3 regions of the Pseudomaricurvus sp. genome follow, and region 1 is predicted to be linked to each of the others. Evidence: predicted binding sites of a transcription regulator. Region 1 holds the regulator's gene; each other region holds the start of a gene.

Region 1 (5,412 bases):
CAGATGTTCGTCGTGAGCCTCCTCGGGAACAATCAGGGCAAACAGGATGTCCACGGGTTGGCCGTCGATGGATTCATAGTCGATGGGGCTTTGTAACTGAATCAAAGCACCAACGGTGTTGGCGCAATTGTTGATGCGGCAGTGAGGAATAGCAATGCCACCGCCCAGACCGGTTGTGCCAAGCCGCTCCCGAGAGATCAGACTGGTGAAGATCTCATCGGCGTTAAGAGTCGGCTGGTCTTCGGCAATCAGTTGGGAGATGACTTGCAGAGCGCGTTTTTTGCTGCTGGCCTCAACACCGCAGTAGGTGCGATGTTGAGACAAAAATGATCTTACTTCCATAAATTAGCGGTGATGATTTCGCATCTTTTCTTTGTGTTTAATGAGTTGGCGGTCGAGCTTGTCGGCCAACATGTCGATGGCGGCGTAGAGGTCTTCGGACTCGCTGTCTGCGAAGAAGTCTTTGCCGCTCACGTGCACTGAGGCTTCTGCCTTTTGGCGTAGTTTATCAACAGATAGTATGACGTTGGTACTGGTAATTCGGTCGTGGTGTCTTTCGAGGCGATCTAGTTTGGTGTTGACGTAGTTTTTAATGGCAGTTGTCAGTTCAACATGGTGTCCACTGATGTTGATTTGCATGCGTTGCTCCTCTTGTCGTGAAACGTCGGTATTGAATCGCTTGTCATACAGCTTTGGCTACTAGCACCAGCTGTGTTGGTGCTGTCGAGGCCCTGACAGGCAGGACTTTAACCTTTATCCCGAGTGGGCGACCAGTACCGGCTGCAGCGGACTTGTGTTGCGGTCAACAGCTGCTCAGACCAATCGCTTACGCTCGTTGGACGCGGGTATTCCTAAAGACTCCCGATACTTGGCGATGGTGCGTCTGGCCACCTTAATGCCCTGTTCGGCGAGTAATGTGGTGATTTTGCTATCACTTAACGGTTTTTGGGGGCTCTCAGCCGCCACCAGTTTTTTGATGATGGCACGGATTGCTGTGGATGAGCATTCGCCGCCTGAGTCAGTACTCACATGGCTTGAGAAGAAGTATTTCAGCTCAAAGATGCCCTGAGGCGTGTGCATGTACTTTTGAGTGGTGACCCGGGAAATGGTGGACTCGTGCATGCCGACAATTTCGGCCACGTCGTGCAGAACCAGCGGTTTCATGGCCTCGGCGCCATAATCGAGAAAGCCGCGCTGTTTTTCGACGATACAGGTAGAGACTTTCAGCAGGGTCTCGTTGCGGCTTTGCAAGCTCTTGAGGAACCAGCGGGCTTCCTGCAAGTTGTCGCGTAAGAAGGAGTTGTCACTGCTGGTGTCCGCCCGCTTGACCATTGAGGCGTAGGTATCATTGATACGCAATTTGGGTGCGATGTCGGGATTCAGATTCACAGTCCAGCGGTCATCCTGTTTGGTCACAAATACATCGGGTACTACGTACTCGGTCTCGCCACTGTAGATGCTGTCCCCTGGACGTGGATTCAGGCTCTGAATCAAAATGATGGCATCTCGCAGCTGGGCTTCCTTGAGTTTGGTTTTTCTCATCAGCTGCTTGTAATCGCGGCTGCCCAGCAACAATAAGTGGTCTTTGACTATGAGTTTAGCATCTTCCCGGCAGGGTGTAGTTTTTGGCAGTTGATTCAGCTGGATTAGCAGGCATTCGCTCAAATCCTGACTGGCGACCCCGGGAGGGTCAAACTGTTGCAGTCTGTGCAACACCGCAAAGACTTCGTCCAGTTCGAGCTCTTCCAGCTCGTCTACCAGGCTTTCATGGATTTCTTCGGCGTTCATGCTGAGCATGCCGGTGTCTTCAATAGCGTCAATAAACGCCATCGCTATGACTTGGTCCCGATCGGACATGGGGGTCAGGTTGAGCTGCCACATCAGGTGCTGATGCAGGGATTCGTCGCTGCCGCGCCGGCTTTCGTAATCGTTGTCCTCGCTGTCGGGTGCTGACAAGCCGCTGCCGGAAGGGCCTGACTGGTATACATCGTCCCAGCTGGTGTCTACCGGCAGGTCTTCCGGAATAGCGTCTCCCCAGTCGCCCTCGGGACTGTCATCGCTGTTTCTGTCGACGCCACTTTGCTCTTCCTGGGCGCTGGCGGTGGGTTCTGGTTCGCTGTCGGAATCTTTGGTGCTGCTCTGTTCGGGCTGATCTTTGGGGGTGTTGATGCTCTCGTCGGGAGTGTCCGAACCGGCATTGTCGTCTTCGCCGACTTCCAGCATGGGGTTGGAGTCGAGCGCCTCCTGGATTTCGGCCTGAAGGTCGAGCGTCGACAGCTGCAGCAGGCGGATGGCTTGCTGCAGTTGGGGGGTCATGGTGAGTTGTTGACCCAGCTTGAGTTGTAACGACTGTTTCATGTATGGCTACGGCTACTGAGGAATTCTTTCTCTGCTCTGCCGCAATGTCAGCGAGTGTGGAGCTGTGTGATGTGTGCGGCAGAATCCATTCTTGCGACGATCAGACTCGATTGAAATGATCGTGTTGGTGAGCAAGTGTAGCCAGAGTAACCGAGGAGAACAACTTAAACAAGCAAGTTTTATGCCTGTTTCTTGCCTGCTTGGGAGGAAATGCGAATGTTGGGAGCGGGTGGCTGCGTTGTGGTCGATCTTAGTTGGACGCGCTGTCCAAGCTGTTTGCCAGAGGCCACAATTTTGTGTGTGGGGTCACACTTTTAGCCCTGAGAAAACACACTATAAGCTGAATTGGTGCCCGAGGTAAACCTCTCTGACCTGCGTGTTGCCTAGAACGGTTTCCGGCGTGCCTTCGGCAATAATGTGGCCTTCGCTGACGATGTAGGCTTTCTCGCAAATATCGAGGGTTTCGCGAACGTTGTGATCAGTAATCAAAACGCCAATCCCGCGATCTTTCAGGTGCTGAATAATGTGCTTGATGTCGTTGACGGAAATGGGGTCGACGCCAGCAAATGGTTCATCCAGCCGGATGAATTCCGGGTCGGTGGCCAGTGCGCGAGCGATTTCGACCCGGCGACGCTCACCACCGGACAGCGCCATGCCGAGGCTATTCTGGATATGGCTGATGTGAAACTCTCGCAACAACTGATCGAGTTTGTCCTGGCGCTGTTTGCGGTTCAGGTCCTTGCGGGTTTCCAGAATACTGAGAATGTTGTCGTTGACCGTCAGCTTGCGGAATACGGAGGCTTCCTGTGGCAGGTAGCCGATGCCCGCTCGTGCCCGTCCGTGCATGGAAAGGTGCGTCAGGTTCTTTTGATCAATAGTGACCTTGCCCTGATCGGCATCCACCAGCCCGGCAATCATGTAAAAGCAAGTGGTCTTGCCCGCCCCGTTGGGACCCAGCAGGCCGACAATCTGGCCACTGCTGACCGACAGGGAAACGTCGATAACGACACGGCGGCTTTTGTAGCTCTTGGCGAGGTTCAGGGCGTTGAGTGTGGGCATGGCGTTGGTCTTGTCCTTAAATCCGGCGCTGGGCAGTGTGGCGGTGCGGTGGCGCTTTAACTGTTAGGGATTGCGCTCACTTTTGGGAGGAATCGTCATGTGAATGCGGTCTGGGTTGGTGGTGCTTTTGTTGCCCTGAGCTTTCACCACAGAAGATTTCATGTCGTAATCAATCTTTTTGCCGGTCAGGGTGGTGCCATCGCCCTGACGCAGCGAGGCGTTTTCGCTGATGTGCAGCTTTTCGGTGTCCAGCAGGTATTCGATGGTTTTGCCTTTGGCGATCACCATTTCTTTGTCGGGCTCGGGGATTTGCTGGTAGTGGGCGCGATCACCGGTGGCGACAACCCGTGAAATCTCGTTGTTGATGCTGTAAATCACCACCTTGTCGGCTTTGATCCGCATGGTGCCCTGATCCATCTGTACCTCGCCGGTATAGGTAGTGATGCCCTTTTTTTCGTTGCGCTCGGCGGTGTCAGAGCTGATGTGTATCGGTTGCTCCCGGTCGCTTTCCAGTGCCAGAAGAGTGGAGCTGAACCCGCCCAGAGTCAGGGATAACAAAAGCGAAATGGCGAGTTTATTGCGGATCATGTATGCCTCGGACGTTGGATAGCAATTTTATAGTGTCTGTTTTCAGGTACGCTTCCATACCAACGGCATGGGTGGTGTTGCCGGGGCTGGTGATGATAACAGGTTTGTCAGTTTCGGCGTATTGCCTCTCTGGTTTTACGACCAGATATGGCGTTGTGAGTTCCGAGGATTGGCCCAGAGTGTCGGTGCGAGTGATGTGCACATCTCCCCAAAGTTGAACCAGGTTGCCGTTGTTGCGGGCTTTTCCGGTATTCGACACGATGGTGGTGGGCGGCTTGTCCACTGAATACATTGTCAGCTTCGGGGCGGTGAGGTCGGCGTAGTCTTTGGCTGTGCGTCGCTTGGGGTTCTTTTGGTAGTAGCGGGTTTCAGACGCGACAAAAACCGAACTCAACTGGCCGTTCTCGTCAAAGCGACGACGAACGGCGTTGTGCACAATATTGCTCGGGTGTTTGGATGTTTTCGGAGTTTCGGGCTTCTGAGGCAGGAATGTCTCCGGTGGGGAATCCCAAAACACCAGAAACAGACAGGTCAACAAAATGATGAAAGCCGGGGCCAGCCAGTTTTTATTCATGATGAGGTTGCCTACATAACTCCGGCACGCAGTATGTCGTGCATGTGAATGACGCCGATGGGACGATGACCGTCGTCTTCAACAATCAGGGCGGTGATCTTGCGGCCTTCCATGATGCCCAGAGCTTCGGCGGCCAGCATGTTGTGGTGAACGGTTTTGGGATTTGCCGACATGACCTGATCCATGGTGGCGGTGCTGAGGTCTGCCCCCTGGTCGACGCAGCGACGCAGGTCGCCATCGGTGAATACGCCCAGCAGGTGGCCGTCAGGATTGGTTACGGTCGTCATGCCGAAGCCTTTCTCGGTCATTTCTACCAGTGCCTGGCTGAGTGCTGTATCGGCACTGACTCGCGGCACTTCGCTGTCTTTGTGCATGATGTCTTCCACTTTCAGCAGCAGTTTGCGCCCCAGCGCGCCGCCGGGGTGGGAAAAAGCAAAGTCTTCTGCGGTAAAGCCGCGAGCTTCCAGCAGGGCCACCGCCAGGGCGTCGCCCATGGCCAGGGTTACCGTGGTGCTGGTGGTTGGCGCCAGGTTCAGAGGGCAGGCCTCGCTCTCAATACTGATGTCCAGGTGGACGTTGGCGGCCAGCGCCAGTGGCGAGTCGGCTTTGCCCGCCATGCTGATCAGTGGGATCCCCATGCGCTTGAGCATCGGCAAAAGCATTACGATTTCAGCGGAGGAGCCGGAATTGGAAATGCCGATGACCACATCGTCACGGGTGATCATGCCCAGATCGCCGTGGCTGGCTTCGCCCGGGTGGACAAAGAAAGAGGGAGTTCCGGTGCTGGCCAGAGTGGCGGCGATCTTGTTGCCGATATGACCCGATTTGCCCAT
Region 2 (5,412 bases), on a different contig from region 1:
TTAAACACTTTGCCGAAGGTGTCCTGTACTGTGCGGATGTGCTCGCCGATGGCTAAGGTGCCGCCCAGTTTCTCCTGTATATAAGGCGCCGAGGACAGATGATCTGCGTGGACATGGGTTTCAATCAGCCAGCTGACCTGTAACTGGTGTTTTTGGATGTGGTCAATAATGGCATCAGCCCCTGCGTAACTGACGCTGCCTGAAGCGTAATCGAAGTTGAGCACGGGATCGATAATGGCGCATTGTTGGCTTTGGGGATCTTTAACCACGTAAGACAACGTATTGGTGTCGCTGTCAAAAAACGCCAGGACGTCGGGTTTTAACTGGTGTTTTATCTCGGTTTGGGTCTGTTGGGTTGAATCGCTCATCATCAATTCTCGCTCACGGCTTTGCGGTGCACGGTTGGGGTCAGTCCGTTTTTTAGCGCTCAGTCATTCACTGTTCATTTATGTGTTCTTAAATAACGGATAACTTTTCAAATAACGGATAGCTCATTAACTCTAGTCAGGTGCCTGCCTGGGTCAAACCCATCGTTGATTTACTGTGGCTTACGATGGAGCAAGGTTTGGGCCAGCGTTGCGGTGTTTGCGTAATGGCTTGATTTAAAACAAGGTTTTATGTGTTTGTCGGACTTTTGCTTGTACATCGTTAGGGGGATCGCCAATATTGGCAGTGGTTTTTGCCGTTTTTGGCAAGTATGAAGCGGATTACAAGACCGTGAACGCTGACCACAAAACCATTGGGTACAGAGAGACAGCATGCAATTGATTTCCAGTGATGGGTCACGGCAGGGTGATTTAGGCATGCTGCTTGAGGGGTTTGAATGCCCGGCTATTCTGGTCGCGCCCGACTATCAAATTCTGGCTTACAACAGCCACTACACTCAGCACTTCGGAGACATTGAGCTGGAGCAACAGCCGCGCTGTTTTTCGGTATCCCATGCCTATTCCAAACCCTGTGACGAGTCGGGAGAAGATTGTCCCATGCGTGCAGCGAAGGCCTCAGGGAAGAAGGAGCGTATTCTTCATGTGCATCAGACGCCCCGGGGTAAAGAGTATGTCGATGTCGAGATGCTGCCGATATTGGCCGAGGATGGTACGCCGCGCTTCTATATTGAACTGCTGAAAAGTGTGAGCGCGGGCAGCGATCATGGAACGAGTAACCGCATGGTGGGTAGCAGTAAAGCGTTTACTCGCACGATGCACAAAATAGCCAAGGTCAGCGAGACCGATGCCTCGGTGTTGCTGCTGGGTGAATCGGGCACCGGCAAGGAGTTGGCAGCGCAGGCGATTCACAGCAACAGCCATCGCAGTGACAAATCACTGGTCACTCTTGAGTGTGCCGGATTAACCGATACCCTGTTTGAAAGTGAACTGTTTGGTCATGTCAAAGGTGCGTTTACCGGTGCGTCCAGCCATCGAACCGGCCTGATCGTGGCGGCCGAGGGCGGCACGTTATTTCTCGATGAGATTGGTGATGTGCCTATGTCGATGCAGGTTAAGTTACTGCGTTTGTTGGAGAGCCGTACCTATCGCCCGGTGGGTTCATCGGAGGTAAAACACGCCAACTTTCGTTTGATTTGTGCGACCCACAAAAATATCCCCGAGTTAATTGCCCAAGGGCTCTTTCGGGAAGATCTGTACTACCGTATCAATGTGTTTCCTGTGCGAATTCCGGCATTGCGGCACAGGAAGGAAGATCTACAGGAGCTGTGCAGCCTGCTTCTTCACAATTTAAGCCCAGACACACATTATCGCTTAACCCAGTCCGCCTTTTCGGTGCTTAAAAGCTGGGATTTCCCGGGCAATATTCGCGAGCTGCGCAATATCCTTTATCGTGCGCTGGTGTTGTCGGACAGCAATGTCATTGATGTAGACATCATGTCGGAAAGTCTGGTCTATGGTGAGGAGAGCCATCCGCAGAAGTCTCAAGCCGGGGGTGATGTAGAGGCTGATTGTGTACAGAACACATCCCACCGGGATTTGAAAACCGTCGAGAAACACTATCTGCAACAGCTCATGCGGGATTTGCAGGGAGATAAAGAACGGGTAGCTCAGGTGGCCGGGATCAGTGTGCGCTCTCTGTATCGCAAGCTTGAGCGGGAATCCGCTGACTGATGTTTGTCATATCTGACAGTAGGCTTGCCAGTTTTGGCGGGCCGGCGGCGTGCGGCTGTTGAGAAAATGTTAGAGACCGTTAAATCTCTTTATTTATCAATAAGTTAACCATTCTTATCAGGGTTGGCACAGTTTGTGGTTTGCTCCATTGAGCAGAAAGTTCCCTCCTGTGAGAATTGACTATGATCAATAGTCTCAGAGGGCTTTTCTGGGCGCGCCGGTTTTACCAAAACGCTGGCTACGGGTTTTATTCATGCACCAAGGAGGCATTTTATGAGCGATACGTTGGTAGAGCTATCGCGCTGGCAATTTGCACTGACAGCGATGTTCCACTTTATCTTTGTGCCACTCACATTGGGGTTGAGCTTCCTGCTTGCGATCATGGAGTCGGTTTATGTGATGACGGGTAAAGAGATTTACAAACAGATGACCCAGTTTTGGGGCAAGCTGTTTGGGATTAACTTTGCCATCGGCGTCGCCACAGGGCTGACCATGGAATTTCAGTTCGGAATGAATTGGTCGTACTACTCACACTACGTGGGTGATATTTTTGGTGCGCCGCTGGCGATTGAAGGTTTGATGGCGTTCTTCCTCGAATCGACATTTGTGGGTTTGTTTTTCTTTGGCTGGGATAAAATGTCCAAAGTGAAACACTTAATGACCACCTGGCTTGTGGCGTTGGGTTCCAATTTTTCGGCGTTGTGGATTTTGATTGCCAACGGCTGGATGCAATATCCGGTGGGTTCTGAATTTAATATGGAATCCATGCGTATGGAAATGACCAGCTTTGCCGAGGTGCTTTTCAATCCGGTGGCGCAGGTCAAATTTGTGCACACCGTCTCTGCAGGCTATACCACCGGCGCTATCTTTGTGCTGGCGATTTCCAGCTACTATCTGCTGAATCATAAACACATTGCGTTTGCCCGTCGCTCCTTTGCCATTGCCTCCAGCTTTGGTCTGGCTTCGGTGTTGTCGGTGATCATTCTGGGCGACGAAAGCGGCTATGAGCTGGGCGACGTTCAGCAAGTTAAGCTGGCCGCAGTCGAAGCGGAGTATGACACCCATCCGGCACCCGCACCCTTCACCGTCTTTGGTATCCCCAACGATGAGACTGAGACCACGGACTTCGCGATTCAAATACCCTGGGCCATGGGGATTATCGCCACGCGGTCACTGGATGAAGAGGTGAAAGGCATCAAAGAACTCAAGGAAGAACACCGCGAGCGGATTCTCTCCGGTATCAAAGCCTATGAGCATTTGTACCGTGTGCGTGAAGGGACGGCTACGCAAGAGCAGATCGACATCTATGAAATTAACAAAACCAACCTGGGCTATGCCATGTTGTTGCAACCGTTTGCCGAGGACATTACCCAGCCTTCGGAGCAGGCGTTGCAGCGCGCGGTAGACTACAGCATTCCACCGGTGGCACCGCTGTTTTACAGCTTCCGCTTAATGGTGTTGTCGGGCTTCTTGATGTTGGGCCTGTTTCTGGCGGCGTTTTATTACAGCACGCAACATAAAATCACCAAGCCTCGCTGGCTACTGAAAGCGGCACTGTACAGTTTACCGTTGCCCTGGATTGCGTCTGAAGCTGGCTGGTTTGTGGCAGAGTTTGGTCGCCAGCCCTGGGCCATCGCCGAGGTGTTACCGGTACACGCGTCCGTGTCTAATTTGAGTGTGGGTGACGTTGTCACCACTTTGGTTGCCTATACGGCTTTCTACACGGTGATGTTTATTATCGCCTTCTACCTGATGAAAAAATTTGCCAAGAAAGGGCCGATTCCACCCGACGATGAACAAGCGATGGATGCAGAGATCGGTTTGGTTTCTAAAGGAGCAGACGCATGATTGATTATGAAGTGTTGCGTGTAATCTGGTGGGTATTAATTGGCGTGCTGCTGATTGGTTTTGCCATCAGTGATGGTTTTGATCTTGGGGTTGGTGCTTTGTTGACCCTGATCGGTAAGACCGACGAAGAGCGCCGGGTGATGATCAATACCATCGGTCCTCACTGGGACGGCAATCAGGTATGGTTTATTACGGCAGGCGGTGCCATTTTTGCGGCCTGGCCGATGATCTATGCCACAGCCTTTTCGGGGTTTTATCTGGCGTTGGCGTTAACGTTGATTGCTTTGTGGATGCGTCCACTTGGCTTTGACTACCGCGGTAAGCTGCCCAGTAAAAAGTGGCGCAACGGTTGGGACTGGGCTTTGTTTGCCGGTGGTCTGGTGCCGTCACTGATTTTTGGTGTGGCGTTTGGCAATCTGTTGTTAGGCGTGCCGTTTGAACTGGATGACACTTTAAAAGCGACTTATACCGGCAGCTTCTTTGGATTGTTAACCCCCTTTGCCCTGTTAACCGGATTGGTTTCCGTCGCGATGTTACTGAACCACGGCGCCACCTGGTTGCAAATGAAAACCGATGGTTTCCTTGAGGCTCGCGCACGCAAGGTCTCCTTTGTGCTGTCACTGGCCACGGTCGCCATGTTTGTGCTGGCGGGAGTGTGGGTTGCCATCGGTATCGACGGCTTTGTCATCAGTTCACCCGTCGATACGCTGGCCACGTCCAATCCCTTGAGAAAAGCGGTGACTATCGAAGCCGGTGCCTGGATGAATAACTACGGCACCTACCCCTGGATGATCGTAGCCCCGGTGTTGGGCATTTTGGCGGGGCTCGCCTGCGCCTGGAACTCCAAAGCGGGACGTGCGGGCTGGGCATTTGTCAGCAGTGCGTTGATGATTGCCGGGGTTATTCTAACCGCCGGGTTTTCCATGTTCCCGTTCTTGATGCCGAGTACGACCATGCCGGATGCCAGTCTGACTGTGTGGGATGCCACGTCCAGTCTGATGACTCTGAAAATCATGTTCATCGTTGCCTGCATTTTTGTTCCCATCATTTTGGTTTACACCGCCTATGGGTTTTATGTCATGCGCGGCCGTATCAAGAACAGTGATCTCAATCAATCACACACCATTTATTAGGAGGCAGCATGTGGTATTTTACCTGGATATTGGGCGTCTTATTGGCGTGTTCCTTTGGCATCATCAACGCGATGTGGCTAGAGGCCACCGAAGACATGGATCGCCCCGACACTGAAGAATAAGGACTGACTTGCCTCAACAATCTTCACTCCTGACCTGGTTTAATCGCCAGGTCGCACGACAGGGTGTGGCTCCGGGTCGCACCTTGTGGTTATTAACCGGGCTCAAGTGTGGTCGAGCACTGGCGTTAATTCTGGCGTTCTGGTTTATTGCCGACATTCTTGCCGGTTGGATCACGGTGCCATCGCTGAGTT
Region 3 (5,412 bases), on a different contig from region 1:
TTGCTGTTATTACGTGATCATGCCAGCGGTAATGATGCTGAAATTGAGATTGTAAACTGTAGCTCCGACGTTAAAAAAATCCTGATGATTTCCAACTTTGAGCAGCTTTTTAATATCCAGTAAAAGGTGGCTGTCAGGCCGAACTCATAAAATTAAGGCCTGTACTCATAAAACAATGGGCCTGTACCCGGAAAACAAATGCCCGTGCCCGGAAAACAAACCATACTGATCGCTGATGATACGGACTCTGACCGTCTAATTCTGGAGACCATCGTCAAAAAAGAAGGCCATCGTGTTATCAGCGTCTGTGATGGCCAGGAAGCGGTGGATGCCTATCAGGAGCACAGGCCAGATCTGATTTTACTGGATGCCATGATGCCCCGTCTCGACGGTTTTGGGGCCGCCCGCCAAATTAAAGCCCTGGCGGGTGAGGAAATGGTTCCCATCATCTTTCTTACCTCACTAACCGACACCAAATCTCTGGTAAAATGTCTCGATGCCGGTGGCGATGACTTTTTATCCAAGCCTTACAATCGGGTGATTCTGCAGGCCAAAATCAAAGCATTTTCCCGTATGCGTGTGATGCACCGTGTGATGCAGGAGCAGCGGGATCAGATTTCCTCTCACAACCAGCACCTCGTCCAAGAGCAGGTGGTTGCCAAACAAGTTTTCGATAACATTGCCCATACAGGCTGTATGGATGCGCCCAATGTTAAGTATTTTTTATCCCCTCTGGCGGTTTTCAACGGAGATGTGATTGTCGCAGCCGTCCGGCCATCCGGTAGCATGATGGTGTTACTGGGAGACTTTACCGGACACGGTCTACCCGCTGCAATTGGCGCTATGCCTCTGGCGTCCATTTTTTATGGCATGGTTCAAAAGGGGTTCAACCTTGTTGATGTGTTGCGGGAGATTAACCTCAAGTTAAAACAAATCCTTCCGGTGGGGGTGTTTTGCTGCGCCACTATTGTTGACATGAATTTTGCCAAGGGCACAGTGAAAGTCTGGAATGGTGGTTTGCCGGAATGTTATCTCTATCGTGCCGATACCGGTGTGGTGGATACCATCCGCTCTACCCATCTACCGTTGGGAGTCCTTGATGATATAGCGTTCAAAGACGACTGTGTGCGTCTGGAGATGGCCCCGGGAGATCGTCTCTATATGTGGTCTGATGGCATCATTGAATCCCGTAATCGACAGGGTGAGATGTTTGGTGAAGAGCGGTTGATGCAATTGTTTACAGAGCATGCTCAGAACGATCCGGGCTCAGGTTCAGACAAAACTTCAGGTTCCGAAGAGGACGGGATTTTTGAGAAAGTTCTGAGTGCTGTGCATGAGTACGCAGAAGGGGAGCGTGACGATGATCTCTCATTGATTGAGTTGACAATGGATCATCCGGATCGTGCACTGAAGCAACCCTATGAGGCGACCCGCCATCGCTACGGAGGGCTACTTGAGTGGTCTCTCGGTCTGGAGCTGAAACCCTCAACCCTGAGGATGTTTGATCCTCTACCTCTGTTGCTGAATATCCTGGTCGAAGTGCCGGGTTTGAGGACACATAGTGGAACGCTGTATACCATCTTGGCAGAACTTTATTCCAATGCCTTAGAGCATGGCATATTAGCGTTACCATCTGCCTGGAAAGCGACACCGGAAGGATTTGAACACTATTATCTGGAGCGAGTGAAAAGGGTAGAGGTCTTGCAAGAGGGGTTTATTCGGTTCGATCTTGAGCATCAGTTACAGGACGACGGGGGTGTACTGAGTATTCGGGTGCAGGATTCCGGTTCTGGTTTTGAGCACGAAGAAAATATCAACAACACGTTAGAGTCAAAAGAATACAGCGGTCGTGGAATACCGCTTCTTCGCTCCCTCTGTGATTCACTTTCTTACAATGATCTCGGAAATCAGGTTGAAGTCACATTCCACTGGAGTTCAGATGATTAAAATAACGAAGTTCGGGCAATTAAAATAACATTCTCAGACGATTAGAATAACAAAACCGGACATTTAAAATAACAATAAGGCTTAGAGCCGTTTTAGAAGGAGTGATCATGAGCGAAGTAATTGATACAGAAACCATTGTTATGCTGAAGGAAGTTATGGGTGAGGACTTTCAGGAGCTCGTTACTACCTTTCTTGACGATTGTCAGGTACGTATCCCCGAATTGTGTGAACAACTGGCTGCCGGTGATGCCGATGCTCTGAGGCAGACTGCCCACAGCTTGAAAGGCAGTAGTGGTAATCTTGGGGCTACGACTATGTCCGAACTGTGTTTCCATGTGGAAACAAAAGCTAAACAGCAACAAACTGAAGACCTTGCGAGTACTCTCGAGAGAATTGAAGCCGAGTTTCAGCGTGTGACTTCCGCTCTCAGGGCTGTCTAGTCTCTCTCAGGGCTGTCTAGCCTCGTCGATGTATTCAAAAGCCCTATTGAATAAGCCCCATTCTATGAGCCCCATTCTATGAGCCAAAGACCACGGTTTGATGATCTTTGGCATCGACCTTGCATTTCCCTCTCTCGTTAACGAAATAGCCTCAAAGCGGTAAAGTCTTGCCGCTGTGACGATGAGAGAGTGACCATGAGTTCGACTACCGCCAATGTGTCTTTTGCGATAGGGACCAATCGGGCAGACAGCGTTAAGTCCCTTGGAACTGTGTCTTCCAGGAGTATAGCTTCTGATTCGCAAATAGAGTTTAAGCGCTTGCTCAGTGACGCATCTGAGAAAAAGAGTGCCGCTCAGGACATGTCCGATCGGGTGCAGGAGCAGAAGCGGCTTGAGTCCGAGCGAGCTGAAGCCAAGCGAATGGAGCAGAGGCAGCTTGAAGAGCAGCGTCAGGAGAAACTGCAAGCCTCCAGTCAACAGGAATCCAGACTGGAAGAGAAGAGGCAGCAGGAGGCCCGCCTGCAGGAATCTAAGCTGGAAGAAGATAGACAACAAGCCAGATTGGAGGCACGTCAGCAGGAAGGTGGGTTGGCTGACTCTGATCAGCCAGTGGATGGGAAGCCCCAGCCGCCTGAAGCGCTGGAGGCCAATGCAGGATCTATAGGGGCTCAATCGACCAAAGCCACCGGTCTTCATGATTCTGCTGAAGGAATAGAGGTTGAGGTGGCCGATAAATCACCAACCGAAACCACTTCAAGAGAGTCTCTACTCGACGGAATGGATGGCCAGCACGCTGATTCTAACGGCGTCTCGGCGTCTGAGCGGATGGTTGTCATGACTGATGTACCTGAAGCGGCGGATGTCGCAGAGCGTCAAACTAACAGCCTGATGCAAAACAGTGGCATGGGTGAGGTTGTAGATGATGCCCCGGTGGAATTGAAACCCGGTGAGGTTTCACTGGAATCCATTGCAGCAGCGGTTGCAGCCTTTACCGGCCAGGGTGATCCGGCTGCGGGTGGCTTGGCTGCTCAGTCTTCATTCATTCCTGCGGGCGCCTCGTCGCTGGGTAGCTATGGCGTTGGTAACGGTATGCCATACGGAGTCGCCTATGGTGCGAGCGGTGCTGTTGCTACGAACGGACAGGTACTAACGGATGGGGGGAGTCTGACGGCGACTCAAACTGCGGGTAGTGATGGGCCGTCGCAATCGTTGTTAGCCAGCGCGATTTCAGCAAATACTACTGGTACTGGATCGGGCTCTCCTCAGTCGTCTTCGGGCGGGGCAGCTGCACAAGCTGTTGAGCAGGCTTTGGGGGCCTTGAGCTCTGATGGGGAGACAGATGCATTCCGAGAGGGTACGCGAGGGGGAGCAGGGGATAATCCATTGCTGGCAGCGTCTCAGCGTAATGATGCGCGTCCGACCGCTGCATCCCAAAGTTCAGCTCATTTTACCGTGCCCACCAATAAAGGTGAGTTAGGACAGCCTGAGTGGCATAACACTGTTGCAGAAAAAGTCGCGGTTATGGCCACTAAAAACCTGACGTCCGCCGAAATTCAGCTGGATCCGCCGGAATTGGGTCAGCTTCAGGTGCGAGTGACGCTGAATCAGGATCAGGCCAGTGTGAGTTTTGCCAGTCAGCATGCAGTTGTGCGTGAGGCGCTTGATCAGACGGCTGTGCGCCTGAGAGAAAAGTTTGATGCTGAAGGGCTGAATTTGGTGGATGTGGATGTGTCTGATCAATCCTTCCAGCAGCAGAGACAGCAACAAGAGGGGTATTCAGCCGGTAGCGGTGATGTCCTCGCCGCAGGTGATGCTCCGGCAGAATCTGTTGTGGTTAAGCACACCCAGGGCCTTGTTGATCAGTTTGTTTAATAGCATTCACTTTGCTGATCCCAAGTTACTTGTTTAATCCTTATCCCCGAACTACTGTGTGAGAAAGCTTCAGAGCTGGTTTATTTGACTCTGAAGCTTTTTCGGCAGTTTCTAGTTACCCGTTCCATCTTCTCTGTCTCGTAATGTTATCTGCGTTCTCTCGGGCTTAAAGACGCTGCCCTAACACTCTTTCTTTTTTGAATACGGCCATCTTGTGGCTAGAGTATGCGTATGGCATGCCTCTTGCTGTTCTATGTTTATCGCGAATAAACGACAGGTTTTTGACATGGCAGAAGAGAACGACGATATCGAGGAACTGGGTACCACCACCAGCAAGAAAAAGATCGTCATAATAATCGTTATTGGCGTAGTGTTGATGGCGTTGTCTGCCGGGGGAACCTTAATGGCTTTGGGGTTGTTGTCTGATGATCCTGAAAGCGCGGAGCTTGTCGATGGTGAGCAGGCTTCGGAAGACGGGGCTGAAGCTGCGGAAGAGGTCAAAAAACCGGCGATCTATTATCCGATGAAGCCTCCCATGATTATCAGTTTCAATGTCCGGGGGAGGCAGCGGTTTTTACAGGCTGAAATCAGCTTGATGATGAGAGATACAGAGGTGTTGGCGGATATCGAAGAGCACAGTGCCTTGTTGCAAAACGGCCTGTTAATGCTTTTCAGTAGCCAGGATTACGCCGAGCTGCAAACTCCGGAAGGCAAAGAGCTGCTGCGTCAGCAGTCTCTTGGAGAAGTGCAAAAGCTGCTGGAGCAAGAAACCGGTAAGCCGGGGGTTGAGCAAGTGTTGTTTACCGCGTTTGTTATGCAGTAGTGAGCAAACGACTGGTAAACCGTCAATAAATCGAAAGAACTAACACAGGACAAGTGTGTGCAGGACTTACTTTCACAAGACGAGATTGATGCGCTGCTCCATGGTGTTGACGACGGTGATGTCGATACCAGCAGTGATGAGGATCCGGGTGCGGTCAAATCCTATGACTTAACCAGTCAGGATCGAATTGTCCGTGGCCGTATGCCAACGCTCGAAATGATTAATGAGCGTTTTGCCCGGTATACCCGCATCAGCATGTTTAATCTGCTCCGTCGGTCTGCCGACGTGTCTTCCGGCGGTGTACAGATTCAAAAATTTGGCGAATACGTC

Evidence for each region. Region 1 encodes sigma-54, which starts transcription at its own class of promoters, with help from an activator protein. Its sites were predicted from a motif close to TGGCACANNNNTTGCNNT; they were not measured.
Region 2: the regulator sigma-54 is predicted to act here: its motif matches at 2,242-2,259, upstream of ACTG33_RS13140 (cytochrome ubiquinol oxidase subunit I).
Region 3: the regulator sigma-54 is predicted to act here: its motif matches at 2,496-2,513, upstream of ACTG33_RS06115 (flagellar hook-length control protein FliK).

Annotation. Positions count from the first base shown of each region.
Region 1 covers NZ_CBFIHX010000002.1:19,547-24,958, forward strand. Annotated here, with positions in the region: gene ACTG33_RS00415 (PTS sugar transporter subunit IIA) at 1-324, opposite strand, end outside; gene hpf (ribosome hibernation-promoting factor, HPF/YfiA family) at 346-639, opposite strand; gene ACTG33_RS00425 (RNA polymerase factor sigma-54) at 814-2,358, opposite strand; gene lptB (LPS export ABC transporter ATP-binding protein) at 2,692-3,417, opposite strand; gene lptA (lipopolysaccharide transport periplasmic protein LptA) at 3,481-4,005, opposite strand; gene lptC (LPS export ABC transporter periplasmic protein LptC) at 3,992-4,579, opposite strand; gene ACTG33_RS00445 (KpsF/GutQ family sugar-phosphate isomerase) at 4,591-5,412, opposite strand, start outside.
Region 2 covers NZ_CBFIHX010000102.1:5,578-10,989, reverse strand. Annotated here, with positions in the region: gene ACTG33_RS13150 (MBL fold metallo-hydrolase) at 1-368, opposite strand, end outside; gene ACTG33_RS13145 (sigma-54 interaction domain-containing protein) at 759-2,117, shown strand; gene ACTG33_RS13140 (cytochrome ubiquinol oxidase subunit I) at 2,391-3,965, shown strand; gene cydB (cytochrome d ubiquinol oxidase subunit II) at 3,962-5,098, shown strand; gene cydX (cytochrome bd-I oxidase subunit CydX) at 5,107-5,220, shown strand; gene ACTG33_RS13125 (ABC transporter ATP-binding protein/permease) at 5,229-5,412, shown strand, end outside.
Region 3 covers NZ_CBFIHX010000030.1:1,716-7,127, reverse strand. Annotated here, with positions in the region: gene ACTG33_RS06130 (STAS domain-containing protein) at 1-123, shown strand, start outside; gene ACTG33_RS06125 (ATP-binding SpoIIE family protein phosphatase) at 199-1,947, shown strand; gene ACTG33_RS06120 (Hpt domain-containing protein) at 2,055-2,387, shown strand; gene ACTG33_RS06115 (flagellar hook-length control protein FliK) at 2,583-4,259, shown strand; gene ACTG33_RS06110 (flagellar basal body-associated FliL family protein) at 4,546-5,082, shown strand; gene fliM (flagellar motor switch protein FliM) at 5,140-5,412, shown strand, end outside.